One region of the Rhizobium sp. N731 genome, then DNA from elsewhere that is predicted to be linked to it. Evidence: predicted binding sites of a transcription regulator. Region 1 holds the regulator's gene; each other region holds the start of a gene.
The links. The regulator LexA, encoded in region 1, represses DNA repair genes until DNA is damaged. The targets are predictions, from matches to a motif close to TGTTCNNNNTGTGTTCNG.
Positions count from the first base shown of each region.

Region 2: the regulator LexA is predicted to act here: its motif matches at 4,060-4,077, upstream of AMK02_RS03005 (ATP-dependent helicase).
Region 3: the regulator LexA is predicted to act here: its motif matches at 5,340-5,357, upstream of AMK02_RS01680 (YifB family Mg chelatase-like AAA ATPase).
Region 4: the regulator LexA is predicted to act here: its motif matches at 3,170-3,187, upstream of AMK02_RS15050 (putative DNA modification/repair radical SAM protein).

Region 1 is NZ_CP013601.1:1,978,272-1,985,469, forward strand. Features, by position in the region: gene AMK02_RS09825 (ComEC/Rec2 family competence protein) at 37-2,466, shown strand; gene lexA (transcriptional repressor LexA) at 2,447-3,166, opposite strand; gene AMK02_RS09835 (VOC family protein) at 3,365-4,261, shown strand; gene kdsA (3-deoxy-8-phosphooctulonate synthase) at 4,258-5,103, shown strand; gene eno (phosphopyruvate hydratase) at 5,244-6,518, shown strand; gene AMK02_RS09850 (FtsB family cell division protein) at 6,653-6,973, shown strand; gene pdhA (pyruvate dehydrogenase (acetyl-transferring) E1 component subunit alpha) at 7,119-7,198, shown strand, end outside.
Region 2 is NZ_CP013601.1:610,258-617,455, forward strand. Features, by position in the region: gene AMK02_RS02995 (enoyl-CoA hydratase/isomerase family protein) at 1-640, shown strand, start outside; gene AMK02_RS03000 (MBL fold metallo-hydrolase) at 887-1,825, shown strand; gene AMK02_RS03005 (ATP-dependent helicase) at 1,952-4,012, opposite strand; gene AMK02_RS03010 (hypothetical protein) at 4,115-4,381, opposite strand; gene AMK02_RS03015 (hypothetical protein) at 4,545-4,808, shown strand; gene AMK02_RS03020 (DUF982 domain-containing protein) at 5,036-5,281, opposite strand; gene AMK02_RS03025 (hypothetical protein) at 5,538-5,843, shown strand; tRNA gene AMK02_RS03030 (tRNA-Thr) at 6,126-6,200, opposite strand; gene AMK02_RS03035 (hypothetical protein) at 6,357-6,551, shown strand; gene murA (UDP-N-acetylglucosamine 1-carboxyvinyltransferase) at 6,642-7,198, shown strand, end outside.
Region 3 is NZ_CP013601.1:328,050-335,247, forward strand. Features, by position in the region: gene AMK02_RS01650 (DUF72 domain-containing protein) at 17-925, opposite strand; gene dnaN (DNA polymerase III subunit beta) at 983-2,101, opposite strand; gene rsmI (16S rRNA (cytidine(1402)-2'-O)-methyltransferase) at 2,361-3,278, shown strand; gene AMK02_RS01665 (YraN family protein) at 3,268-3,636, shown strand; gene AMK02_RS01670 (cupin domain-containing protein) at 3,756-4,259, shown strand; gene gshB (glutathione synthase) at 4,347-5,294, shown strand; gene AMK02_RS01680 (YifB family Mg chelatase-like AAA ATPase) at 5,449-6,981, shown strand.
Region 4 is NZ_CP013601.1:3,056,671-3,063,868, forward strand. Features, by position in the region: gene carB (carbamoyl-phosphate synthase large subunit) at 1-422, shown strand, start outside; gene AMK02_RS15045 (UdgX family uracil-DNA binding protein) at 478-1,932, opposite strand; gene AMK02_RS15050 (putative DNA modification/repair radical SAM protein) at 1,932-3,164, opposite strand; gene greA (transcription elongation factor GreA) at 3,431-3,907, shown strand; gene AMK02_RS15060 (glycosyltransferase family 4 protein) at 3,934-4,992, shown strand; gene AMK02_RS15065 (dicarboxylate/amino acid:cation symporter) at 5,224-6,555, opposite strand; gene AMK02_RS15070 (ATP-binding protein) at 6,781-7,198, shown strand, end outside.

The DNA of each region.
Region 1 (7,198 bases):
ATTCTGGCGACTTTACGGGGTGATCTTGGGCGGGGCATGCAGGAATTGACGACAGCCGAATTGCGGCCGCAAGCGAGCGTCGGCCTTGCCGATCCGCCGGATTTTCCTGCGCCTGCGGTGGTGACTCAATCGGTAAGGACGCAGTCGCAGACCCCATTGCGTCGTCGGCTGCTGGCCACCGGCCGGCAATCGCTGCGTGCCGGAGCCTGCATGCTGGGCGAAGAGGCCGATCATGGCCGCCTGCTGCTGTTCTCGCCGGTCTTCCTCGGAGCCGGCTCGGCCTTCTGGTTTCTCGGCAGATCGGATTTTCCCCTCGTTGCATCGCTGCTCTGCCTGCTGGTGTCGGCGACCGCGGTTTTCCTCACCGGTCCCAGCCGGCCGGTCTTGCGCGCAAGTTTCATGGCGCTGGCACTTTTCGCCGGCGGCATGCTCTCGGCTCAGTTCGAGAGCTGGCGGGCTTCGACGGTGATCCTCGATTCATCCGTGACGACGACGGTGACCGGCCGTGTCGAACGGCGGGAAGGCGACGGCCGCGGGCGCTGGCGCTACATTCTTGCCGTCACCGGCACCGAGGCGCCGGAGCTGAAACGGCCGCCGAGACGCATTACCGCGATCGTCCGGGGTGCCGATGCGCCTTTCGAGATCGGCGACATCATTACCGGCAAGGCACGGCTGACGCCGCCGGCCGGCCCCGCACTTCCCGCGCTCAACGACTTCTCCTTCGGTGCCTATTTCGACGGCATCGGCGCCAACGGTTTCTTCTACGGTGCGCCGGAGAAACTCGACTTGGAGGCAGGCCCGCAGGCGGACAGGTCGACGGACGCGCTGCTCGAATGGCTCTACCGCCTGCGCAGCAGCATCGGCGACCGCATAAGATCGATCCTGCCCGGTGACACCGGCGCTTTTGCCGCTGCCCTGGTGACGGATGAACGGCGCGCCATCTCGAAGACGACGACGGAGGCGCTGCGCCAGTCCGGCCTTGCCCATGTCGTCGCGATCTCGGGCCTCAACATGGCGCTGTCGGCCGGCATCTTCTTCGTCGGCTTCCGGATGCTGCTCAGCCTCTTTCCCGGTGTCGCCCAAGCCTATCCGACAAAGAAATTCGCCGCCGCCGGCGCGCTCATCGCCGTCACCGCCTATTACCTGATCTCCGGTTTCGGCGTTTCGGCCGAGCGCGCTTTTATCATGATGGCCATTATGCTGATTGCCATCTTCTTCGATCGGCCGTCGATCAGCCTGCGCAATATCGTTCTCTCTGCGCTCATCATCATCGCCATTTCACCTTCTGAAGTATTGGGACCGAGCTTTCAGATGTCCTTTGCCGCGACATTGGCTTTGGTATCGGGCTATCAGCTCTGGAAGGACAGGCGTGTCCGCGAAAACGCTTTTCTGAAACTGCCGATCATCAGGCCGGTGGTTGCCGTCGCCGGTTTCTTCGGCGGCGTCTTCCTGACCTCGCTGATCGGCGGCTTTTCCACCGCACTGTTTTCGATCGAGCATTTTCATCGCCTGACGGCTTACGGCCTGCCGGCAAACCTTGCGACGATGCCGATCATCTCCTTCATCGTCATGCCGGCCGGGTTGCTGGCGATGTTGCTCATGCCTTTCGGTGTGGACGCTCCGCTCTGGAAGGTGGTCGGATTCGGCCTCGATCTGGTGATTGCGGTCGCCAAGACGGTGTCCGGCTGGGGCGGTGATATCGGCGTCGGCCACTTGCCCGCCTGGTATTTCGCAGTGGCGGTGGCAGGCTTTCTGCTGCTGACGCTGCTGCGCACCCGACTGCGCCATGTCGGCACATCGATCATCGCCATCTCGACGCTCATCGTGCTGCTTCTGCCGGCTCCCCGGCCGCCGGATCTGGTGATTTCGGAGGATGGCAGTCTGGTTGCGGTTGTCGCGGCTGAGGCAATAGCTTCCAACCGTGAAAACCCGCCGGATTTCATCTTCGACCAGTGGCAGCGAGCGCTGGTCCTGCCGACACATGATCCGCCGAAGATGCTGGATGGTCCGGCTATCCCGCCGGAAGGAGAAGACCGCCGTGTCAGGCTTTCCCGCGATCAGCAGAACGAAGCGAGCGCAGCGATGCGGGCAGCCGCAGCAGGCGGTGAAGCAAACCGCTTTTCCTGCGTCAAGAAAGCCTGGTGCACATCAAGACTCGGCAATGGCCATATCGTGACCGTCATCGACAATGCCGCCTATCTCGGCCCGGCCTGCGATACGGCCGATATCGTCGTGACCTCGGTCCGTCTGCGCTTCGACAGCTGCCGCTCAGGCGGCACGCTTTTCACCGGCGAGACGCTGCGCAGGACCGGTTCCGTCGAATTGCGCTTCGCCGGTGCCGACCTGGAGGTCACCACCGCCTTCGATGCTTTGTCGCGACCATGGATGCGCCACCGCGCCTATGATTGGCGCAACGATCGTTTTACCGATTCCGGCCCATCCGGCGTCAGTGATAGCGACGGATGAGGCCGACGAGCTTGCCCTGCACCTTGACGCGGTCGGGTCCGAAGATGCGGGTCTCGTAGGCCGGGTTGGCGGCCTCGAGCGCGATCGAGGCACCCTTGCGGCGGAAACGCTTCAGCGTTGCTTCCTCGTCGTCGACGAGGGCAACGACGATATCGCCGGGACTTGCGGTGCTGCCGTTGCGGATGATCACGGTATCGCCGTCGAAGATGCCGGCATCGATCATCGAATCGCCCTTGACCTCCAGCGCGTAGTGCTCACCGGAGCCGAGCATATCCGCGGGAACGACGATGTCGTGGGTGTTGTTCTGGATCGCCGAGATCGGAACGCCGGCGGCGATACGTCCCATGACCGGCACGGAGATGGAGTTGCCATTGTCGGCGACCGGCTTTGGCGCAGCGGGGGCGGCGACCGGCTGGGGCTTGCCGAGGCTGCCCTCGATGACGCTCGGCGAAAAACCGCGCCGCTGTTGAAGGCTGGGGTTATAGGCCTCCGGAAGTTTGATCACTTCAAGCGCCCGGGCGCGATTCGGTAGGCGGCGAATGAAGCCGCGCTCCTCGAGCGCCGTGATCAGCCGGTGGATTCCGGATTTCGAGGCGAGATCCAGGGCATCCTTCATTTCGTCGAAAGAGGGAGGGACGCCGGATTCCTTCATGCGCTCATGAATGAAAAGGAGAAGCTCCTGTTGTTTGCGCGTGAGCATCGACGTCAGACCCCGTGATTGAAACAAATCCAGAACGGACACTATATGTTCCATATGTGTTCCGCAAGTAGCTAAATTTCCGTAAAACTTCGCGTCAACTCGTCGAGATTTTTATTTTCATTCGCCGGATTGGTGCACATGTCTTGCATTGAGCGAGGTGCTGTCGCACATCTCTTGCCGGTTTCAGGAGGGATATTCATGAACGCGCATTCCGCCAAGTCGCACCCGCTGGATCATGTCGTGCTGCCCGTGGTCAATATCGATCTGGCGCGTGAAAGGCTCGGCAAGCTCGGTTTCACCGTCGCCGCTGATGCGCGCCATCCCTTCGGAACGGAGAATGCCTGCGTCTTTTTCGCCGACAAGACCTATCTGGAGCCGCTTGGCGTTGCGAGTGTCGAGGAGAGCGAGGCAGCGGCCCGCCAGGGCAATGTCTTCATTGCCCGCAATCGCGCCTTCCGTTTCCGCTGCGGCGAGGAGGGACTTTCTGCGCTGGCCTTCCTCAGCGAGGATGCCGGCGTCGATCATAAGCGCTTGGTCGGCAACGGCGCGAGCGCCGGTGAGATGTTGCAATTCAGCCGGCCGATGCGGATGCCGGATGGTTCGGAGAGCGTCGGCAGCTTCAAGCTGGCCTTTGCAGCTGATTTGCGCGCCCCCGATTTCTTTCTCTTTACCTGCCAGCGCATCAATTCGTTCCCGACAGATCGCGCCGCGCTGGAGACGCATGCCAATGGCGTGATCGGTATTGCCGAGATCGCGCTTTGTGCGCCGGACCCGGCGGCATTCGCCGCTTTCGTCGGACTTGCGATAGGGCAGGCGGCGGCGGAGAAAACCGGTTTCGGCGTGAATATCGCGGCATCGAATGCGAAGATCAGCCTGATGACGCCGGAAGGGCTGGAGGCCTATTTCGAGCTTGTCGTCTCCTCCGCCGATCGTGGCCTGCGCGGCCGGGCAATCCTCTTCACTGTCGCCGATCTTGCCGTGACAGAAGCGCATTTGGCTGCTAACGGGGTGACCTACACGCGCAAGAACAACCGCATTCTGGTGAAGCCCACGCCCGGGCAGGGTGCGCTCTTCGCCTTCGAGGAAAAACGATGAGCACCGACACGAATTCCGAAGTCAGGATCGGCGAAGGCGAAGGCCAGGTCACCTTTTCCAATATCGCCCGCCTGTCGCTGATTGCCGGCCCATGTCAGATGGAGAGCCGCGATCACGCCTTTATGGTCGCCGGCACGCTGAAGGAGCTTTGCGGCAAGCTCGGCATAGGCCTTGTCTACAAGAGCTCCTTCGACAAGGCGAACCGCACCTCGCTCTCGGCAGAGCGCGGCATCGGCCTGGAAAAAGGCATGGAGGTCTTTGCCGACCTCAAGAAGGAATTCGGTTTTCCCGTCATAACCGACGTCCATACGGCCGAGCAATGCGCCGAGGTGGCCAAGGTGGTCGATGTCCTGCAGATCCCGGCCTTCCTCTGCCGTCAGACCGACCTTCTGATCGCAGCAGCCAGGACCGGCCGCGCCGTCAATGTCAAGAAGGGCCAGTTCCTCGCCCCTTGGGATATGAAGAACGTCCTGAAGAAGCTCAATGCCAGCGGCAATCCGAACGTGCTGCTGTGCGAGCGCGGCGCCTCCTTCGGCTACAATACGCTGGTTTCCGACATGCGCTCGCTGCCGATCATGGCGGCGATGGGCGCGCCCGTCATTTTCGATGCGACCCACTCCGTCGCTCAGCCGGGCGGGCAGGGCGAATCCTCGGGCGGTCAGCGCGAGTTCGTCGAGACGCTGGCACGCGCGGCAGTGGCGACGGGTATTGCCGGCGTCTTCCTCGAAACACACCAGGACCCTGACAACGCACCATCCGACGGCCCGAACATGGTCTATCTCAAGGACATGCCGCGGCTGCTTGAGAAATTGCTTGCGTTTGATGCGGTCGCCAAGGCCTGACCTTCAACAGGATGACATGATCGTGGTCTAGGCCACTTGGGAACGCCGATTCGAAGGCTGGTAATTGCGCATTGTAATTTGCACGCCTTCGATTATGACAGGCTTCGAACGTTTGATCACCCACCGAGCAGGAAGAACCCATGACTGCAATCACCGATATCATCGCCCGCGAGATCCTCGATAGCCGTGGCAATCCCACCGTCGAAGTCGACGTCTATCTCGAAGACGGCAGCATGGGCCGCGCGGCCGTTCCCTCGGGCGCCTCGACGGGCGCGCATGAGGCGGTCGAGCTGCGCGACGGCGGCAAGCGCTATCTCGGCAAGGGCGTCGAAAAGGCGGTCGAGGCGGCCAACACCGAGATCTTCGACGCGATCGGCGGCATCGACGCCGAAAACCAGATCCAGATCGACAACATCATGATCGAGCTCGACGGCACGCCGAACAAGTCGCGCCTCGGCGCCAATGCGATCCTCGGCGTGTCGCTCGCCGTCGCCAAGGCTGCCGCCCAGGCATCCGGCCTGCCGCTTTACCGTTACGTCGGCGGCGCTTCCGCGAGCCTCCTGCCGGTGCCGATGATGAACATCATCAACGGTGGCGCCCATGCCGACAACCCGATCGACTTCCAGGAATTCATGATCCTGCCGGTCGGCGCCGATTCGATCGCCGAAGCCGTGCGCATGGGTTCGGAAGTCTTCCATACGCTCCGCAAGGAGCTTGCCGCGCAGGGCCACAACACCAATGTCGGCGACGAAGGCGGCTTCGCCCCCGGCCTGAAGAGCGCGCCCGAAGCCCTCGACTTCATCATGAAGTCGATCGAGAAAGCCGGCTACAAGCCGGGCGACGACATGTGCCTCGGCCTCGACTGCGCCTCGACGGAATTCTTCAAGGACGGCAAGTATGTTCTCGAAGGTGAAGGCCGCACGCTCGAATCAGGCGCCATGGCCGAATATCTGGCCGAGCTTGCCGGCAAATACCCGATCATCTCGATCGAAGACGGCATGGCCGAAGACGACTGGGATGGCTGGAAGGCACTGACCGATCTGATCGGCAACAAGACCCAGCTCGTCGGCGACGATCTCTTCGTCACCAACTCCGCGCGCCTTCGCGACGGCATCCGCATGGGCGTCGCCAACTCGATCCTCGTCAAGGTCAACCAGATCGGTTCGCTGACGGAAACGCTCGATGCTGTCAACACGGCGCACAAGGCGGCCTATACCGCCGTCATGTCGCACCGCTCCGGCGAAACCGAAGATTCGACCATCGCCGATCTCGCCGTCGCCACCAACTGCGGCCAGATCAAGACCGGTTCGCTGTCGCGTTCCGACCGTCTTGCCAAGTACAATCAGCTGATCCGCATCGAGGAAGGCCTCGGCCCTCAGGCGCAGTACGCCGGTCGCTCGATCATCAAAGGCTGATCCTTCCGATTTTTACGGCTCGACCCGCGCCTCCCGGCGCGGGTTTTTTCTTGCGCGCTTTTTACGGTCAATGAACGGTTAATCTCTGTGCGTTATGCTGAACGAATTGGTAATGCGTTCAAGAGCATGCGTGTATGTGGACAAAGCATCATAAGAAGAGAAAGCTCGGCCGCTTCGTCATTCCGGCCATGACGGTCGCCTTCCTTTCCTATTTCGGTTATCATTGCATCCATGGCGATTATGGCCTGCGGGCGACGGAGACGTTCGAGCGTCAGCGCGTCGCGCGCGAACGAGAGCTTGCCGTCTTGAAGGCGAAGCGCGAACATCTGGAGAGCCAGGTGGCGCTGCTGAGTGATGGCTCGCTCGACAAGGATATGCTGGACGAAAAGGCGCGATATCAGCTGAATATGTCGCGTGCGGACGAGATCGTCATATTCAACCATTATTCCAATTAACCGGAATTCGGTTAATTGAAATTTCTGATTTATTTCCAATAATTTAGCGCCGAATACGAGCCATGCAATTATGGCATTGCTGTGGTCATATTTCTTCCCTATGGTACGCGCCACCGAGAAACGACAAACCCATAGGGAGGGTTGAATGGCGCCGCGAAAGACCGCGACCGTTTCCAGCCGCAAAACTGCAGCAAAACCAGCAGCCAAAGCATCGAATGGAGGCCC
Region 2 (7,198 bases), 1.4 Mb from region 1:
CGGCATCGGCTACGTCCCCGATGTCGGCGCCACCTGGTTGCTGCCGAAGGCACCCGGCGAGGCCGGAACATGGCTCGGCCTGACCGGGCTCGATATCGGCGCAGCGGATGCGATCTATGCCCGCCTTGCCGATTTTCAGATCGCCTCGTCGCGGCTCGGCGAAGTGATCGAGAGCTTATCGGGCCTGCCGCGCGGCAGTTCGTCGGGCGATGTCGACAGCGTCTTGCAGGTGTACGCAGAACCTCCGGGCGAGAGCCGGCTGCGACAGAACGCGACAATGATCGACCGCGCTTTCCGTTTCAACAGCGTCGAGGAGATTCTGGCTGCGCTCGACGTGGAGGATGGCGAATTTGCCGCTGAGACGCGCCGTGTGCTGCTGGCGCGCTCGCCGACCAGCCTGAAGCTTGCTTTGCAGCTCTTGAGGGCCGGCCGCCGCAGCGCCTCGCTCGCCGAATGCCTCGGCCGCGAACTCGGCGCCTGCCTGCAGATGCCGGATAATCCCGACTTCTTCGAGGGCATCCGCGCCGCCGTCATCGATAAGGACCGCAATCCGAAATGGTCGCCGGCCTCTGTCGAGGCCGTGAAGGCGGAAACGATCGCGAAATTCCTGAAACCGGCCGAGCCGCCGCTTTTTCTCTGACGCTCTCATCCTCGGAATGCTGGATGCGCGCGGCACCGTGCGACGGGCGAGAGCCTCTGCGTCCTGATGCCAGCCTCTTCAACACCAAGTCTTCGGCGTGACGCGCCGAAACCGTAGGCCGGCCTGTGCTAAAGCCTAGCCTTCCCTCTCCTTTGAACGGATCGACCGTCAACCGTGCTTCGGCATAGGGTCCGCGACGTGACCCTTAACCGACATCTCTCGATCACGAACCAACAGGAGCGCATCATGTCGCAGGCAGAAGCAAAACCCCGTACGACTGGTCGGCAGGAGCCTGGCAGGCCGAAGCCCGAAGAATTGGTTCCGTCGCGCTATGCGGTGCGGATCGGCGAAATCGAAGTGCTGATCATCAGCGATGGCGTGCTGCCGCTCCCGACGACGATGCTGGGACACAACGCCGACGCCGCTGACCGGGCAGTCTGGCTGGACGATATGTTCCTCCCGCGAGACGCTTTCGACTGGGCGTTGAACGTGGTCCTCGTGCGCAGCGGCGGGCGGACCATCCTCATCGACGCCGGACTGGGCCTGGATCCGGACTTGAACTTGCCGCGCGCCGGGCAGTTGATCAAGCGACTGGAGGGTGCCGGCATCGATCTGGCATCGGTGACCGACGTGGTGCTCACCCACCTGCACATGGATCACATCGGCGGGCTGCTCGTCGATGGCGTGAAGGACCAGCTGCGTTCCGACCTGAGGATCCATGTGGCGGCCGCGGAGACCAAGTTCTGGGAGGCGCCCGATTTCAGCCACGTATCCATGCCGCCCGGCTTTCCGGATGCGCTTCGGGCAACGGCAAAGCGGTTCCTCAGCGAGTACGGCAGCCATCTCAAGCTGTTCGACGAGCGGTCCGAGGTGGCGCCGGGTGTGGTCGTCCAACGCACCGGCGGCCACACCCCCGGCCATAGCGTGGTCCGCCTGGCATCCGGCGGCGACCGGCTGACATTCGCCGGCGATGCCGTGTTCGCGGTCGGGTTCGAGCACCCCGATTGGTATAATGGTTTCGAACACAATCCCGAGGAGGCCGCTCGCGTTCGCATCGATCTTCTCAGGGAGCTGGCGGCGAACGGCGAACAGCTGGTGGCCACCCACCTGCCGTTCCCGTCGGTCGGCCGGGTGGCGGTCGACGGCGACGTCTTCCGTTGGGTGCCGGTGTTCTGGGACTACTGAGCACCTGCCGGGTCAGGGCCGAACCAAAGCGCGCCGCAGGATCGGATTGCCTGCGGCGCGCTTTAGTCTTTTGGTTTTATGCATGTCGTTGTCCCGGAACCGCTGCACACTTCCGGGCGACATGCATTACCGCCACATGCCGCGCATACGGGCGCCGACATCGATGCGCACCTGCCGCGCCTGGGCTTGCGCGGCGGCATCCGATTTCACCTGCGGCCAGCTGCAGGCCTCGAAGAATTGCAGCAGGGTCGCCGGAATGAAGCGGCTGCGCGAGGCATAGACGTGGCGGTCGCCCTGCGCATTCTGCCCGTAGGTGAAGAAGCGCTGCGGCACGACGAGGTCGAGACCGTCGCGGGCGCGCGTCATCGCCACATAGAGCAGCCGGCGTTCTTCCTCGATTTCGGCGGTGGCGCCGACGGCAAGATCGCTCGGAATGCAGCCGTCGACGACATTCAGCATGAAGACCCTCGTCCACTCCTGGCCCTTGGCCGAGTGGATGGTCGAGAGAATGAGATAATCCTCGTCGAGCAGCGGCACGCCGGCCTGGTCGCTCGTCGCATCCGGCGGATCGAGGGTGAGTTCGGTGAGGAAACGCTCGCGCGAGGCATAACCGCCGGCAATCTGCTCGAGCTGTAAGAGATCGGCTTGCCGCGTCGCGGCGTCCTCATGCAGCCGTTCCAGATGCGGCGCGTACCATTGCCGCGCCAGCTCGATTTCCGCCGGCCAGCCGGCCTTGCCGGATTTCATCTCCTGCAGCATCGAAACGAAATCAGTCCAATCCTCGCCGGAGCGCGGCGGCGCCGGCATGGCGGCAAGCGCCGACAGCGGGCTCGCATCCTCGGACATCAGGTCGAGCGCCTTCTGGGCCGTCGAGGGGCCGACGCCCGGCAGGATCTGCATCAGCCGGAAGCCCGCCACCCGGTCGCGCGGATTTTGCGCGAAGCGAAGGGCGGCCAGCATGTCCTTGACATGGGCGCTGTCGAGAAACTTCAGCCCGCCGAACTTGACGAAGGGAATGTTGCGCCGGGTCAGCTCGACCTCCAGCGGCCCGCTGTGATGTGAGGCGCGAAACAGCACCGCCTGCTGCTTGAGCTTGAGGCCTTCCTCGCGGTTGTCGAGCACCTTGTCGGCGACGTAACGCGCCTGCTCGGCCTCGTCGCGCACCGTCACGAGGCGCGGCCGCTCGGAGGATTGCCGCTCGGTCCAGAGATTTTTGGTGAAGCGCTCCGAGGCGAGATCGATGACGGCATTGGCGGCTGTCAGGATCGGCTGCGTCGAGCGATAGTTGCGGTCGAGCGTGACGATATTGGCGGGCGGGCTGAAGGCTGCGGGAAAATCGAGGATGTTGCGCACTGTCGCTGCGCGGAAGGAATAGATCGACTGCGCATCGTCGCCGACGACGGTCAGGCCCTGGCCTTGGGGCTTCAGCGCCATCAGGATCGAGGCCTGCAGCCGGTTGGTGTCCTGATATTCGTCGACCAGCACATGGTCGAAGCGGCTGCCGATATCCTCTGCAATCACGCTCTCGCCGACCATCTGCGCCCAGTAGAGCAGAAGGTCGTCGTAATCGAGCACATTCTGGCTCTGTTTGGCCTCGACATAGCAGGCGAAAAGCTCGCGCAGCTGTTTTTCCCACGCCGCGCACCAGGGAAAGGCGTCGCGCAGCACCTGGTCGAGCGCCGTCTCCGAATTCACCGCCCTCGAATAAATGGCAAGGCAGGTGCCCTTGGCCGGGAACCGGCTTTCCGTCTTGGAGAAGCCGAGATCGTGCCGGATCAGGTTGATCAGGTCGGCGCTGTCTTCGCGGTCATGGATGGTGAAATCGGCATCGAGGCCGATCTGCTGGGCATAGTCGCGCAGCAGCCTGGCGCCGATGCCGTGGAAAGTGCCGGACCAGGCAAGCGCCTCGGCCATGACGCCGGCATTCGAACCGAGCACGTCGCGGCAGATGCGCTCGACGCGCCGCGCCATTTCGGCCGCCGCCCGGCGCGAGAAGGTCATCAGCAGGATGCGGCGGGGGTCGGCGCCCTTGACGATCAGATGGGCGACCCGATGCGCCAAGGTATTCGTCTTGCCGGAACCGGCGCCGGCAATAACCAGCAGCGGCCCGGCAATATGGCTGCCGTCGGTGAGCGTGCCGTGCTCGACGGCCATGCGCTGCTGCGGATTGAGCTTTTCGAGATACATCCAGCCGTCCGGTCGGGCTCCCGCAGAATCACTGCGGGAAAATTAGATGTTCCTTGAATGTTCGCGATTTCGGCCGCTGTCAAGTCTGCGGCGCGGCGATCCTCACTCGGGGAAGTCCGGTCCCACCTCGCGCCGCACCAGCTTCAGGCTGCGGTCCGGTTGGAGAATATAGGTTTCCTCCACACGCTGGCCCGTCTCATTGTAGAACTGGTTGTAGACGGCGCTGCCGACCGGCGATTTGGTGAGCTTGGTGCGCGGCTGGCCGCCATAGGTGATGCTCCCGGGAATGGGTTCGAGTGCCGGGCTGTCGGCCGAGGAGCAGCCGGCCAGCAGGGCGCCGGCGAAAAGTGCGGGCAGTAGCGCTTTCATAGTTGTCATTCCTCTCAGACTGCAGCCAGATATGGAACGGCGGCGCCTTCCGCCAAGGTGCAGCACCGCAGTCCGCGAGGATATCACTCGCACATGGCATGGCAACGGAACCAAACACCTTCCGAGGGGTTGAAATGCCGGATCTGAAACGCTGGAGACCATCATGCAGACGCTTCTTCGCCTCTGGACGTCCACCCTAATTATCGGCTGCGGCGTCTTCGCCGGCTCAGCTTATGCATCGCTCGAGACAGGCATGGATTATTCCGCTTTGCCGAAGGATCAGATCGCCCTCAACGAATATACCGGCAGTGTCGCCTGCGAGCCGGCCGAGGCGCATTATCTGCCGTCCTTCATCCGCGCGGCTGACGGCACGATCATCGGTGTCGGTTATGTCGAGGTGGAGAATGCCGGCGACGTGGGCTGCTGACAAACGGGATTGTCCGAACGAGGCTCGCCGGCTTTTCCGGTGACGAGCCTCTGACCATCATCATGATGGCTGCGTGTTTTCTATCGAAACAGCTGTCCCGGGCGCAACGCCCTTAGCGCCAAAACCCGGCATCTGCTCGATCCAGGGTTAAGTGAAAATTAAACAATGTCTCGTTCCGGCACGCTTTGCCGAACAAATCGAAAAACAGCCGGACGCTCCCTGCCGTGTTAATGCAGCAGCTTCAGCTTCGCCTCTTCGGCCGCCGCCAGGAACTCGGCCCTTGCCTCTTCCACGCTCTTGCGCCCGTCGAGTGCCGCCCGGCAGGTGCTGCGCGCCTTGATATAATGCAGTCCGCGTGCGCTCGGCCAGAGATCCGCCAGACATTTCAGCGCATCGAACGGCCCGTTGACGGTTTTGAGGTCAGCGCCTTCGAAACCGACCTTGACCGGGTCGTGCCATTTTTCAGTTGCCATCGATGCTCCTCCGGGGTTTCGACAGAACCAAGTGTGCTGCGCCCACCTAGGCGAGACGCCGCCATGATAGCCATTCTAGCGAGATTTTTGCGGTCAACAATGGTGAATCGTTTGTTGCCGACGAGGCGGAATGCCAGCCTGCGTAAGACGGATCGCGTCGCGCGCAGCCTCAGAGATATTTTGGGTAGTCGCAGATAAGTTGTATGGCGCTTGCGCGCTGCTACCGCTACCATGCCGGGAAAGCTGCGGGCTCGACATGGATTTCGATCGAAAATTGATCCGGGCTGCGTTTCTGTGCGGTGCGCTGGCAATGCCGGCCCTTGCTCACGGTGCAGAGATATCCGCTGAAGACGCTTTGCTGGCGCGTATTTCCGCTGAGCTCGTCCCACAAATGCAGCGGGAATATCTGCGGGCTACCCTGCGTGGCTACGGTGAAGGCGGGGTGATAGATATCGCCTCCTATGTCATATCAGAGAGCCGTGATCGATGGTATGTCGAGGGCATTTTTGATGGGGTTAATGCGCTGCCCCATGCGCCAGTTCGCGGTGAAGGTAACCGGTGAACTGATCGAACGGTGGCAGTTATCCCCGTTCCTGCCTTATTATCTCGAAGCATCCGACATTCCCGATTGTACTGGCATGCAGTCCGCTTCGTGCGGATGGCTGCCCCTCACCCTAACCCTCTCCCCGTAAACGGGGCGAGGGGACGTGCCCTACACGAGGCTTGCGGGGGACGGAGAGGTTGCGGCATGGTCCCTTCGCCCCGCGCGCGGGGAGAAGGTGCCGGCAGGCGGATGAGGGGCTGGCCAGGCGGATACGCGAGAAATGATGTCGGAAAAGAAAACTGGTGCTGCCGAGTGGGATTGAACCACCGACCTCACCCTTACCAAGGGTGTGCTCTACCACTGAGCTACGGCAGCAGGACCAGATCCGCGTGGAGCCGGGCGGCTCAATTGCGGGAACGGGGCGGCTATTGCCACAGCTTGACGACAAGCGCAAGCCGCAAAATCCAACTTCGCGTGGAAAGAGGTGCAAGGGCCTTTTGGATCGGCGCGAATTCGGCTAATTCTATATGCATGAACGACAAGACCGAAACCGGCCAGAAGAGCCGTAAAGAGGCAATCGAGGCACAGGCGAAACTGCGCCGCGAGCGCGCCGCCGAAAAGCTCAGGGAAAATCTTTCGAGACGCAAACAGCAGGTGCGCGCCCGCCGTTCCGGCCAGGCCGACGAAACAAACGGGCTGCCCGCCGCAAAAATGGACGAACCGTAATGTTCCGTCCCGGACGAATTGAAGCCTCTTCATAAATCCCCTAAACACCTCACCTTCTTTCAAGGCAGAACTTTCAGGAAGTAAGCGCACATGGATCGTATCAGAATTGTCGGCGGTAATGAGCTGAATGGCATCATTCCGATTTCCGGCGCCAAGAATGCCGCACTGCCGCTGATGATCGCCTCGCTTCTGACCAGTGACACGCTGACGCTGGAAAACGTGCCGCATCTGGCCGATGTCGAGCTTCTGATGCGCATCCTCGGCAATCATGGCGTCGATGTCGCCGTCAACGGCCGCCGCGAGCGCCAGGAGGACTCCTACGCCCGCACGATCCATTTCACCTGCCGCACCATCGTCGATACCACCGCTTCTTATGAGCTGGTCTCGAAGATGCGCGCCTCCTTCTGGGTCATCGGGCCGCTCTTGGCGCGCGAAGGCCATTGCCGCGTGTCACTGCCGGGCGGCTGCGCCATCGGCACGCGCCCGGTCGATCTCTTCATCGATGGCCTGACGGCGCTTGGCGCGACCATGGAGATCGACGCCGGCTACATCAACGCCAGGGCGCCCGACGGCGGTCTGATCGGCGCGCGCTACACCTTCCCGAAGGTTTCGGTCGGCGCCACCCATGTGTTGATGATGGCGGCGAC
Region 3 (7,198 bases), 1.7 Mb from region 1:
CATCGGCATCAACAGCTCATGCGGCCTTTCGGTCGGAATGAGGCATGAGATCGGCAAGCCTTTCGCTGAGGTGAGCGGCGTCGACGGGCGCGCGCAGCTTCTTGTCGGTATTGTCGAAATAGAGATAGACGTCGCGGCCCTTCTTGCGCGAAGGCAACGGCGCAAGCACCCGCGTCGCATGTTCCGGATCCCCGCCGGTCGCCCAGGCGCGGATGCGCTCGGCCCACAGATCGAGCGCTTCATCCTCATAGCCACTGACATAGAGCTGCTCGGAACCATGCAGGCGGCAATAGATGAAATCGGCGGTGATGTCCATCAACAGCGGCCACTCCACCGTGTCGGCGCAGACGAGCGCGACGTTGTGACGCCTCAACATCTCGATGAAGGCGGGAGTGCGGAAGCTGTCGTGGCGGATCTCGAAAGCATGGCGGATCGGCTGATCGGCGTCGCTTTGGAGCCAGGCTCGCCCTTTGAGGCGGCCGTCATGGCCTTTCGCAAGCGTGATCGCGGCGTCGGAGTCATGCGGTAGCAGCGACAGGAAGGTTTCGAAAAGCGCAGGGTCGAAGGCCATGTTCGGCGGAAACTGCCAGAGGATAGGCCCAAGCTTGGGGCCGAGCCGCAACAGGCCGGAGGCGAAGAAATTGGCAAGCGGCGTCTCGATCTCCTGCAATCGCTTCATATGAGTGATGAAGCGCGAGCCCTTGACCGCGAAGACGAAATCCTCGGGCGTTTCGTCCCGCCAGCGGCCGAAGCTTTCAGGCCGCTGCAATCCGTAAAAAGTGCCGTTGATCTCGATCGAACGGAAATGCCGGGCGGCGTAGGAAAGCTCGTGCTTCTGTGGCAGATCCTTGGGATAGAATTGGCCGCGCCAAGGCGTATAGGTCCAGCCGGATATGCCGATACGCACAGTTCCGGTCTTTTTCATGAGGAGATCCTCCCGTTTTGACAGGAGGAAAACAATGGCAGACGGCCTTCGTTCCCGTCAGACGCGCATCGGCATCAGCACGTAGAGCGCATCGTCGCCGGCGGTGTCGCGGATCAGCGTCGGCGAGCCGGCATCGGCCAGCAGGAAGATCGCTTCCTCGCCGGAAAGCTGCGCGGTGATGTCGAGCAGATATTTGGCATTGAAGCCGATTTCCATCGCATCCGTGTCGTAGCCGACGGCGACTTCTTCCGTAGCGCTGCCGGAATCCGGATTGTTGACGGTCAGCATCAGCTGCCCTTCGGAAAGCGCCAGCTTCACGGCGCGTCCGCGCTCGGAGGAGATCGTCGAGACGCGGTCGACGGCCTGGGCGAAGGTCGTGCAATCGACGCGCATTTCCTTGTCGTTGCCGGTGGGGATGACGCGCTGGTAATCGGGGAAGGTGCCGTCGATCAGTTTCGAAGTCATGACGATCGAGCCGATCGTCATGCGGATCTTGGCGTCTGAAACTTCGACGGTGACGATCGCTTCCGGATTGTCGACCAGCTTCTGCAGTTCCCCGACGGTCTTGCGCGGAATGATGATGCCGGGCATGCCCTCGGAGCCCGACGGCGCGTCGACATCGGCGCGGGCCAGCCGGTGGCCGTCGGTCGCGACCGCCCTGAGCTTCAGCTCACCATTGCTCTCGATCGTGTGGAAGAAGATGCCGTTCAGATAATAACGCGTCTCTTCCGTCGAGATCGCGAACTGGGTGCGATCGATCAGCATCTTCAGATCGGTCGCCTTCAGCTTGAAGGAATGCGTGAAGGTGCCGGCGGTCAGATCCGGGAAATCGGATTCCGGCAGGCACTGCAGCGAGAATTTCGAGCGGCCGGACTGGACGGTCATCGAGCCGCCGTCGGTGCTGGTCGCCAGTAGCACTTCGGCGCCATCGGAAAGCTTGCGCACGATATCGTAGAGAAGGTGGGCGGGAACGGTGGTGGCGCCAGGCTGCTCGACGCTTGCCGGCGTCGCCTCGGTGATTTCGAGGTCGAGGTCGGTCGCCTTCATGTCGAGGTTCTGGCCATCGGCCTTGAGCAGTACGTTGGACAGGATCGGGATCGTGTTGCGACGTTCGACCACACGGTGGACGTGGTTCAGCGATTTCAGAAGGTTTGACCGCTCAATAGTAATACGCATGGGATGCTACCGCTTTCGACCGTGACTGCCCGGGCGCATCGAAGGCCCGAAGAATGCTTTCCCGATTTAGGTCGGGGGAGTGGACGGGCAAAATGGCAGACTTCAGCATTGGATGGCAAGAGGCATGGACGGCTGAGCCCCCGCATTTCAGGTTTTCCGGAGCAATCCTCACAGAAATCCCAACCCTTGCCGAAGCGGCGCCGCTCGCCCATAAAGGCCCGATGAGGGGCGAAGGGCCGTCGGGACGAAGGCAAATGGCATGAACGAGCAAACCACAGCGGAGGACGCCGGCCGGCGAAGCTTCCGCCTGCACAACATGGCGGTGCCGGCGCGGCCGCTGGAACCGGCGCTCTATATGGTCGCGACCCCCATCGGCAATCTCGGCGACATCACGCTGCGCGCACTGGAGACGCTGGCCGGCGCCGACGTGCTCGCCTGCGAGGATACGCGTGTCACCCGCGTTCTGCTCGACCGCTACGGCATCCAGAACCGTCCCTTCGCCTACCACGAGCACAATGCCGACGAAGCCGGTCCGAGGCTCATCCAGGCGCTGGAAGCCGGCCGCTCGGTGGCGCTGGTGTCCGATGCCGGCACGCCGCTCGTCTCCGATCCCGGCTACCGGCTGGCCCGGCAGGCAATTGCCGCCGGTTACCGCGTCATTCCCATTCCAGGCGCCTCGGCGCCACTCGCCGCCCTGGTCGGTTCCGGCCTGCCGAACGACGCCTTCCTCTTTGCCGGCTTTCTGCCGGCCAAGGACAAGGCCCGCCGCGATCGTCTCGGCGAACTGGCTGCAGCCCCGGCGACGCTGATCTTTTTTGAATCGCCCCATCGCATCGGTGCGGCGCTTCTTGCCGCCGCCGATGTGCTCGGCCCGGCCCGGACGGCTTGCGTCTGCCGCGAATTGACCAAGACCTATGAAGAATTCCGCCGCGGCACGCTGGCCGAACTTGCCGCCCATTACCAGCAGGTGGAAAATGTCAGGGGCGAGATCGTCCTCGTCGTCGGTCCGCCGCAGCCGGCCGAAACGTCCGAGGCCGATGTCGACGCCGTGCTTGCGGACCTGTCGATGTCGATGCCGACGGCAAAGGCAGCGACCGAAGCCGCCCGTCTCACCGGCCTGCCGCGCAAGGCGCTGTACCAGCGCCTGCTGGAGATGAAGAGCGGCAATGGGCGATAAAGACCTCACCGCCACCAAGCGGAAAGCGCTGCGCCGCGGCCTCATGTCGGAATATATCGCCGCCGCCTTCCTGATGCTGAAGGGCTACCGCATCCTGGCGCTGCGCCACCGCACCAGGCTCGGCGAGATCGATATCGTCGCCCGCAAGGGCGATCTCGCCGTCTTCGTCGAGGTCAAGGCCCGCCATGGCGAGGCTGCGGCCATCGACGCCGTCTCCATCGGCGCTCAGAAGCGGATCCGGGCGGCAAGCGATCTCTGGCTTGCCCGTCAGGCGGATCAAGCTCGCCTTTCCCAGCGCTACGACATCGTCGCGGTCATGCCCGGTCGGCTGCCGCGGCACTTTCCCGACGCCTTCTGAGGACTTGCGGCGCTGTCGAGTTGCCGGATTGTTAAAATTTTAGTCCCGCGTTGAACGAGCTCCTTACCTCTCTCTGCTACCCACCACCGCGGTAGGGATTAAGAATCGGGGGTTGTTGCATGGCCTGGAAGATGATGCTTGCAAGTGCGGTCGGCATGGCTGCGCGCTCGGTGCCTTATATCGCGCTGAAGCCGGCCGGGAAATCCTTCGTCGCGCATGCGAGCGGCCACCTGCCGCTGAAATCGACGCCGATCAATCCCGACTGGATCATCAGCGGCAATCCTGAAGCCCGCACCGCCGAACATTCGCGCGGCCATGACGAGGCGTCGCTGACGGCGATCTGGGACTGCACGGCGGGCGAATTCCGCTGGTATTTCGGCTGGGACGAGACCGTGATGATCCTCGAAGGCGAGGTCCACATCACCGCCGAGGATGGCACGGAACGGACCCTGTGCACCGGCGACGTCGCCTTTTTCGCAGGTGGAACCTGGGCGAGCTGGCGGGTCGACACTTACGTCCGCAAGGTCGCCTTCCTGCGCAAGCCTTTCCCGAAGCCTTTGGCAATCGCCTACCGGCTGCGCAACATGCTGCGCAACGGCGGCAGCCAGGGCATCGCCGCCTGAAAATTGCGACCGCCGCAAGCCTTCGATGACCGTTGCGTTTGATGCCGGGCCGACCTACATCTGTCCGGCATTCAGCGAGGGACGGAAATGGCCAAGATCACCAATGTAGCGGTCCAGATGGATCATGTCGCCGGCATCAATATCGCAGGTGACTCCACCTTCGCCATGAGCCTGGAAGCGCAATCGCGCGGCTACAGGCTCTTCCATTACACCCCCGAGCGCCTGAGCTTCCGCGATGGCAAGCTCTTTGCCAGCGTCGAGCCGATGGTGCTGCGCGACGTCAAGGGTGATCACTTCGAGCTTGGCGCGCCCGAGCGCGTCGATCTCTCGACCATGGATGTGGTGCTGCTGCGCCAGGATCCGCCCTTCGACATGGCCTATATCACCTCGACGCATCTGCTCGAGCGCATCCACCCGAAGACGCTCGTCGTCAACGATCCGGCCTGGGTGCGCAATTCGCCGGAGAAGATCTTCGTCACCGAATTCTCCGACCTGATGCCGAAGACGCTGATCACCAAGGATCCCGCCGAAATCCGCCGCTTCCGCGACGAGATGGGCGACATCATCCTGAAGCCGCTCTACGGCAATGGCGGCGCCGGCGTCTTCCATTCCACCCGCGACGACCGCAATCTCTCTTCGCTCTTGGAAATGTTCGGCCAGCTTTTCCGCGAGCCCTTCATCGCCCAGCAATATCTGCCCGACGTGCGCAAGGGCGACAAGCGCATCATCCTCGTCGACGGCGAGTTTGCCGGCGCCATCAATCGCGTGCCGGCCGAGCATGACAGCCGCTCCAACATGCATGTCGGCGGCCGTGCTGAGGCGACCGAACTGACGGCGCGCGAAAAGGAAATCTGCGAGCGCATCGGCCCGGCGCTGAGGGAACGTGGCTTCCTGCTCGTCGGCATCGACGTGATCGGCGATTACATGACCGAGATCAACGTCACTTCGCCCACAGGCATCCGCGAGGTCCGGAAGTTCGGTGGCGCCGATATCGCGGCCCTGCTCTGGGACGCGATCGAGCGCAAGCGCGGCTGAGGCTGCGATCGGGTACAACCGCGCTCACTGCTGATTATCTGCCTGCGTTCTTTTATTGTTCTTGTTTTAGTCCTGCGTCCGTGCCAGATTGCAACCGCTGGCTTTTAACGGCCACGGGGCGGTCTCTAAGAGTTTGCGGGACAAGGGTGGGCATATGGTCGCGCGTGTCAGTACGGTAGCATTCCAGGGCATCGAAGGCGTGCCGGTCGAGGTCCAGGTCATGATCGCGCCTGGCAAGGTCGGCATGCAGATCGTCGGCCTGCCTGACAAGGCCGTGGCCGAAAGCCGCGAGCGCGTGCAGGCCGCTCTTCATGCCTCCGGCCTGGCGCTGCCGGGCAAACGGGTGACCGTCAACCTGGCGCCGGCCGATCTGCCGAAGGAAGGCTCGCATTTCGATCTGCCGATCGCGCTGGCCCTGATGGCTGCCCTCGGCGCCATTCCTGCCGATGCGCTCTCGGATTATGTCGTCGTCGGCGAACTCAATCTCGACGGCACGATCGCCGCAATCGCAGGCGCGCTGCCGGCCGCCATCGGCGCCAATGCGCTCGGCAAGGGGCTGATCTGCCCGGCCGAAAGCGGCGCCGAAGCCGCCTGGGCCGGCGCCGAGGTCGATATTCTCGCACCCCGCAGCCTGATTGCCCTTGCCAATCATTTCCGCGGCACGCAGGTGCTCTCCCGGCCGGAGCCGTCGATCCGCGCCAATGCCGCCAACCTGCCGGATCTCGCCGAGATCAAGGGCCAGGAAAGCGCCAAGCGCGCCCTCGAAGTGGCGGCAGCCGGCGGTCACAACCTCTTGATGGTCGGGCCTCCCGGTTCCGGCAAGTCGATGTTGGCGGCAAGGCTGCCCTCGATCTTGCCGCCGCTTTCGCCCGCCGAACTGCTTGAAGTGTCGATGGTTCACTCGATCGCCGGCCAGCTCACCGGCGGCAAGCTTTCCGATCGCCGGCCCTTCCGCACTCCGCATCATTCCGCCACCATGGCCGCGCTTGTCGGCGGCGGTATACGCGCCCGGCCGGGCGAAGCCTCGCTTGCCCATCACGGCGTGCTGTTCCTCGACGAGTTTCCCGAATTCACGCCGCAGGCGCTCGATGCGTTGCGCCAGCCGCTCGAAGGCGGCGAATGCGTCATTGCCCGTGCCAATCACCGCGTCTCCTATCCCGCCAAATTCCAGCTGATCGCCGCGATGAACCCCTGCCGCTGCGGCATGGCCGGTGAGCCCGGCCACACCTGCGCCCGCGGCCCGCGCTGCATGAGCGATTACCAGGCCCGCATCTCGGGCCCGCTGATGGACCGCATCGATATCCGCATTGACGTGCCCGCCGTCTCAGCCGCCGACCTCATCCGCCCGATGGCGGCCGAGGCCAGCGCCGACGTCGCCCGCCGCGTCGCCCGCGCCCGCGAACTCCAGCAAGAGCGCTTCGAAGCCGCCGGCGCCAAGGGCATCGGCACCAATGCCCGCTGCTCCACCGCGATGATCGAAAAACTCGCCGAACCCGACGCCGCCGGCTTGCAGCTCTTGCGCGACGCCGCCGAAAAAATGAAATTCTCCGCCCGCGGCTACCACCGCGTCCTCAAGGTCGCCCGCACCCTCGCCGACCTCGACGACAAACCGACAGTCGGCCGTTTGCATCTCGCCGAAGCGATTTCCTACAGGATTGCCGGGGAGAGGTTGACGGCGGCGGCATAGCGAGATGAGGACCGCGGGCGCGCTGACGTCCTGCTCTTCTCGTTGGTCAGGTGGGCACGGCGGTGTTCGGCGATAAAGCCTATGACAGCAATGCCCTGCTCGCGCGACATCGGGAACAAGCGATGCTTTCAATCAACGACAAATTTCGGTCTAGACCGAATTCGATGGGACGAACGTCTGCAACTAGCTCTGCGTAATGCAGGGCGGGTCACCTTCG
Region 4 (7,198 bases), 1.1 Mb from region 1:
TCGGCGCCGGCGTCGAACTGCCGCGTGACGGAACGGTCTTCGTCTCCGTGCGCGATGAGGACAAGGCGCGCGTGCTACCGGCAATCCGCATCCTCGTCGAAGAAGGCTTCAAGGTGCTGGCAACCGGCGGCACCGCCCGCTTCCTCGGGGAAAACGGCATCACCGCCACCAAGATCAACAAGGTTCTGGAAGGCCGTCCGCACATCGAGGACGCGATCCGCAACCGCCAGGTCCAACTCGTCATCAACACCACCGACGGCAATAAGGCGATCTCGGACTCCAAGTCGCTGCGCCGCGCGACGCTGATGCAGAAGGTGCCCTATTACACGACGATGGCCGGCGCCGAAGCCGCCGCCCAGGCGATCAAGGCGCTGAAGGCAGGCAATCTCGAAGTACGGCCGCTGCAAAGCTACTTCGCTTGAGACAGGGCAGCGCTACCGCTCGACGGGCGGTGGCGCGACCTTGACCGGAATCGGTTTATCCGACTTCCGTCATAAGCCGCTGAATTTCCAGTATGTCCTCGCGAAACCGTACCATTTCCTCCGCCTTCAGCCGCTCGTCGGGAATACGCAGCAGATAGGACGGATGCACCGTCACGAACAGCGTCCGCCCGCCTTCGATCGCCATCGCTCTTCCCCTGATATCCTGGAGACGCTGCTTCACATCGGTCAGCGCCGCAAGCGCCGTCGCCCCCATGGCGACGATCAGCTTCGGCTTGACCAGTTCCATTTCCAGATCGAGCCACCAGCGGCAATGCTTCACCTCGCCCATATTGGGCTTCTGGTGGATGCGGCGCTTGCCGCGCGGCTCATATTTGAAATGCTTGACGGCATTGGTGACATAGAGCCTTGAGCGGTCGATACCCGCCTCTGCTATCACCTGGTCGAGCAACCGGCCGGCCGGACCGACGAAGGGGCGGCCGGCAATATCCTCCTGGTCGCCCGGCTGCTCGCCGACAAACATCACCTCCGCATCGCCCGGCCCCTCTCCGAATACCGTCTGGGTCGCATTGGCGTGAAGCGGACAGCGCGTGCAGACCGCAGCCTCCGCGCGCAGCGCTTCGAGTGCGCCCACCGGAGCCTCCGGTTCTGCGGGAAAATTTCGCGCGGCCTGCTGCAAGCGGTCGTGAAAAGGCAGCGATTGCGTCGCTTCCCGCGCCGCCATGTCGCGCACCTTGCTCTCGGCCGATGCGATCAAGCCGGGAATGAGATCGGCTTCCGGCAGGTTCTTCCAGTATTTCTTCGGCATCTCCGCCTGCATCGCCTTCACCTTCAATCGCGCCGGGTTGAAGATGCTGGCATAGTAGGTGCGCCAGAGTTCGTCCGTGGCATCGCTGAGATTGAGCCTTTCGCATGGCTCGTCGGCAATCGTCAGCCGCTCGCCGTCCCAGGCCGCCGAGCCCTTGGGCGTCGCAATCAGCCAGTCCATGTCGGTGAAACGGCGTTGGAAAAAGGGAGCCGTGCGCCTGACGATATGATGGTCCGGCTCGAACCAGGCGAGGAATTTCCGACGACCTGCCGATACCGCGCCAACCTCCTTGAAGCGGACGAACGCCGTCATTTTGTGCGCGTCACGCCGAACGTTCTTAGCCATCAGCCTGGTACGCACGACATCCTCGTCGGAGGTCACCTCAAGCAGCTGCCGGTCCAGCTGCAGCCGCCAGAGCAGATGGTAAAGCAGCGAAAACCGCGCCGGATCGGAATGGCAGAGAACCGTCTCCGCAAGCTCGATGAAGGCGGGCGGCACCGTCATCGGCTTGCGTGATGTCGCAGGCTCCGGCGGCATGGCGTCACGTTGAAACGAAAGATCGGCCTCGGTGCTTTTTTCGCGCCAGTCGATCTCCTCGGGCAAGATGCCGGCGGCCGCCAGGGCGCGTGCGGCATCGCGCCATTCGCCAAGCTCTCCCCGTCCCGCAAGCACGACCCGGCGCATCACAGCAACGACAATTGTTCAGGCTGCGGCTCGAACATGGCGCGCAGGTCCGGGCGGTCGATCAGCCGGCGGGGCGACCAGCCTTCCGCTGAGATGAAGGCTTGGACCTTCTTGATCGAAACGCCGAGCCGCAAGAGATCGTCGAGCCGGAGCCGGCGACAACGGCGCGCCGAAACGATGGCCTTCACCGTCTTGGTGCCGAGACCGGGCACGCGCAATAACCGCTCGCGCTCGGCTTTGTTGATGTCGACGGGAAATTCAGCCCGGTTGGCAAGCGCCCAGGCAAGTTTCGGATCGAGATTGAGATCGAGCATGCCGCCCACCTGGTTTGCGGTGATCTCGTCGATGCCGAAACCGTAGAACCGATAGAGCCAGTCGGCTTGGTAAAGCCGATGCTCGCGCATCAGCGGCGGCTTGATCAGCGGCAGGTTCTTCGAAGCATCGGGGATCGGGCTGAAGGCCGAATAATAGACACGCCGCAGGCCATAGCTGCTGTAGAGCCGGCCGCTGCTCGCAAGGATGGTCGCGTCGTTCGCCCCATCCGCCCCGACGATCATCTGCGTGCTCTGGCCGGCCGGGACGAAACGCTGGCGTTTCCCGGTCTTAAGCGTCGGTTCGCCGGCCGCTTCAATCTTCATCCTGAGATCCGCCATCGATCGCCGGATATTGGCCGGCTTCTTTTCCGGTGCGAAGCGGGTGATGCCGCTGTCGGTCGGCAGCTCGATATTGAGCGACAGCCTGTCGGCATGAAGCCCCGCCTCCTCGATCAGACGCGGCGATGCCGCCGGGATTGCTTTGAGATGGATATAGCCGCGGAAATGATGCGTTACACGCAGCTCGCGGACGATACGGACCATCTCCTCCATCGTGTAATCGGAAGAGCGGATGATGCCGGACGACAGGAACAGGCCTTCGATATAGTTGCGGCGGTAGAATTCCAGCGTCAGCCAGACAACCTCCTCCGCCGTGAAGCGCGCCCGCTCGACATTGCTGGAGGAGCGATTGACGCAATAGGCGCAGTCGTAGATGCAGAAATTGGTGAGCAGGATCTTCAGAAGCGAAATGCACCGCCCATCCGGAGCATAGGCATGACAGATGCCGGAACCCTCTGTCGAACCCAGTCCGCCGCTTGTGCTCGAATCGCGGTTCACCGTGCCGCTGGAGGCACAGGAAGCATCGTATTTCGCGGCATCTGACAGGATGGCCAAGCGTTCGGTTAGCGACTTCTTCATTAGAATGTTCTCTATATGTTCCATGGCCTAAAGTCAAATCCCGCCGTCGCCGCCTCTGCCCCGTTTTGGGGCACTTCACCCGATGGATCAGCGGGTTGCGTTTCATTTATGCGAATTTTCTGGAAATCGGCCGTGGCGATCTGCTATAAGCACGCGACTAGGATTGTGGCACGGTTCCGAAGTTCCCTTCGGGACCTGTTTTCTTTTGTGTGTGCCTGACTGTGCTGAGGCAAGACCGGCGGCCACAAGGAGTGAAGGACAGAAAAATGGTTGATAAGGTACCGATGACACAGGGTGGTTTCGTCAAGCTGCAGGAAGAACTGCGCTGGCGTCAGCAGGAAGAGCGTCCCCGAATCATCGAGGCGATCGCCGAAGCCCGTGCCCATGGCGACCTTTCCGAAAATGCCGAATATCATGCCGCCAAGGAAGCCCAGAGCCACAATGAGGGTCGCATCACCGAGCTTGAAGATCTGACGGCGCGCGCCGAGGTCATCGATCTTACCAAGATGTCCGGCGATAAGATCAAGTTCGGTGCCAAGGTGAAGCTCGTCGACGAGGACACCGAGGAAGAAAAGACCTACCAGATCGTCGGCGACCAGGAAGCCGACGTCAAGGCCGGCCGCATCTCCATCTCCTCACCGATCGCCCGTGCGCTGATCGGCAAGGAAGTCGGCGATTCCATCGAGGTTAACGCACCCGGCGGCTCCAAGGCCTACGAAATCCTCCAGGTTTCCTGGGGCTGATCGCCCGCCAGACATGAGATCCATCCTTGCCTGATATGCGTGACGTCGAGATCATCGCGCCCAATTTCAAGCGCCGGCTCTCCGGCGTCACGTCGACCATCGTTCAGCTCATCCCATGCCAGATCCGGCTTGGCATGCGCATAGCAACGCTTGGCCCCGGCCTGCCGGAGGGCCTGGCGAAACTGAGATGGTCACAGCTCCCTGGTCTGTGGCGCAGGCCGGCGCGCCGGCGCCATCGCGTCTGGCACGCCCGCCGCAACAATGAGATGGCCGTCGGTATCCTGCTCCGCCATCTCCTGCGCATGCCGCTGAAGCTCATCTTCACCTCGGCCGCGCAGCGCCGCCACACCGCCTACACGAAATGGCTGATCCGCCGCATGGATGCGGTGATTGCAACCAGTGACCGGTCCGGCTCCTTCCTCGAGGTGCCCCACACCGTCATCCAGCACGGCGTTGACCTCTCCCTGTTCCACCCGCCGGAAACCGCCGACGACGGCATTGCTGCGACCGGCCTGCCCGGCCGTTATCTCGTCGGCTGCTTCGGCCGCGTGCGCCATCAGAAAGGCACCGATCTCTTCGTCCAGGCGATGATCGAACTCTTGCCACAGCACCCCGAATGGACGGCCGTCGTCTCCGGCCGCGTGACGGCGGAGCACGTGGGCTTTGGCGAAAAGCTCAAGGCCGATGTCGCCGCCGCCGGCCTCGCCGACCGTATCCTTTTCCTCGGCGAAGTTCCTGACATAAAAGTCTGGTATCGCCGCCTGATGCTTTACGTCGCCCCTTCCCGCAACGAGGGTTTCGGCCTGACTCCGCTCGAAGCCATGGCCTCGCGCACCGCCGTCGTGGCATCGGACGCCGGCGCTTATGCCGAACTCATCGTCAATGGCGAGACCGGCGCCGTCGTCCCCGCGGGTGACGGTGAGGCGCTGACGCGGGCAATCGCCCCCTATATCGCAGATCCGGCGCTGGCGATTGCCCATGGCGAGAATGCGCTGCGCCACGTCAGAGCGAATTTTGCGCTGGAGAAGGAAGCAAACGCCATCGGCGCCGTTTACGACCGCCTTCTCGGCGACAATCGCGGCTGACGCGGAGCAAAAAACGCCCGTTGGGTAACGGGCCATCGGACCGCTGCAGAGGTCAGTCAACCCTGCCTCCGTCATGCTCGGGCTTGTCCCGAGCATCTGCCTCGGGTCGATAAGGGCAGCAGATCCTCGGCGCAAGCCGAGGATGACGATGAGTAGAGAACGAGCTTACTCAAAAAGTGAACGGCCCGTTGGATAACGGGCCGCTGCAAAGATTGCCAATGATCACGCTGCTTATTCGGCGGGCTGGAGACCGGCGGCCGACGTCTCCTCGGTCTCGCCGCCCAAGGCTCTGGCAAGCTGCCCCGTATCCAGCTCGTTTTCCCAGCGCGCCACGACGATCGTCGCCACGGCATTGCCGACGAGGTTGGTCAACGCCCGGCACTCCGACATGAAGCGGTCGATGCCGAGGATGAGCGCCATGCCGGCGACCGGCACGGAAGGCACGACGGAGAGAGTTGCGGCAAGCGTGATGAAGCCGGCGCCGGTGATGCCCGCGGCACCCTTGGAGCTCAGCATCGCCACCAGCAGCAGCAGGATCTGGTCGCCCCAGGAGAGATTGATGCCGGTTGCCTGGGCGATGAAGAGCGCCGCCAGCGTCATGTAGATGTTGGTGCCGTCGAGGTTGAAGGAGTAGCCTGTGGGAATGACGAGGCCGACGACCGAACGCTTGCAGCCGGCCTTTTCCATCTTGTTCATCAGGCCCGGAAGTGCGGCCTCCGAAGACGAGGTGCCGAGCACCAGCAGCAGCTCTTCCTTGATGTAACGCAGCAGCGCCAGGATCGAGAAGCCGTTATAGCGGGCAACCGCGCCGAGCACGACAAGGACGAACAGCAGCGAGGTGATGTAGAAGGTGCCGATCAGCATGGCGAGATTGGCGATCGATCCGATGCCGTACTTGCCGATAGTGAAGGCCATGGCGCCGAAGGCGCCGATCGGAGCGGCCTTCATCAGAATGCCGACGAGCTTGAAGATCGGGGCCGTCAGGGCGTTGAGGAAAGTCACGACCTGCTCGCCCTTTTCGCCGACCATGGCGAGCGCGATGCCGAAGAGCACCGAGAAGAACAGCACCTGCAGAATATCGCCGTCGGCAAAGGCGCCAACGATCGTTGTCGGGATGATATTCGTCAGGAATCCGACGATGCTCTGCTCATGCGCCTTATCGGCAAAAGTGGCGACGGCCTTCGGGTCGAGCGATGCCGGATCAATGTTCATCCCGGCGCCGGGCTGGACGACGTTGGCGACGATCATGCCGATGACGAGCGCCAGCGTCGAGAAGGTCAGGAAGTACAGCATCGCCTTGCCGGCGACGCGGCCGACCTTCTTCAGGTCACTCATGCCGGCAATACCGGTCGCTACCGTCAGGAAGATGACCGGCGCGATCACCATCTTGACGAGCTTGATGAAGGCGTCGCCGAGAGGCTTCAGCTGGGTGCCGAGATCGGGATAGAAATGACCGAGAATGATACCCGCAGCGATGGCCGCGAGAACCTGGACGTAGAGATGGGAATAAAAGGGCTTCTTGCCCTTGCTGTCTGCGACTGCATCGGGTGGTGCTGCGATCATGATGTCCTCCTAAAGGCTCGTCCGGAACGAACTCCGGCCTCCCGAGCCGTTCGCTTCAATCCAACAGCTCAGCCGTTGTTGCGCTGTTCTTCGCAATCGCCGTGCCAGTTTCACGCCATCAACCTAAGTCATTGTTTCCATATCAGAAAAAATTTCTGACCGACCAACGGCCTACCTAACCAATGCGAAAACCCACACAAATCCATTTGCGTCTCGTGCGGAAAAATGCACAAATCCGCCATGTTCTTGTCAGTCTCGCAAAGGCTTTGGCCCTCCCTGCCGTTGCACCACCGCATTCGCCGAATGTGGTGGGCCTATGCGGTGCTCGCCCTCTCGGCCGTCGCCGCAAGTTTCTTGGCGAGTGGGGAGGTTGGCCGGCGCAGGGCGGAAGCTGCGCTGGAGGAACAGGCCCGCACTGATGCGAGGATGAACGTGGCGCTGCTGCGCACCGTCCTCGAAAAATACCGGGCGCTGCCCTTCGTGTTGTCCCAGGACACCGCGCTCGCCGCCGCCCTGGCGGGACGCGACGCTGGTACCTTCGAACAGCTGAGCCGGAAGCTTGAGACACTGGCAGCCGGTACGAAGGCTGCCGTCATCTATGTCATCGACAAGGATGGCATCGCGGTCTCGGCCAGCAACTGGC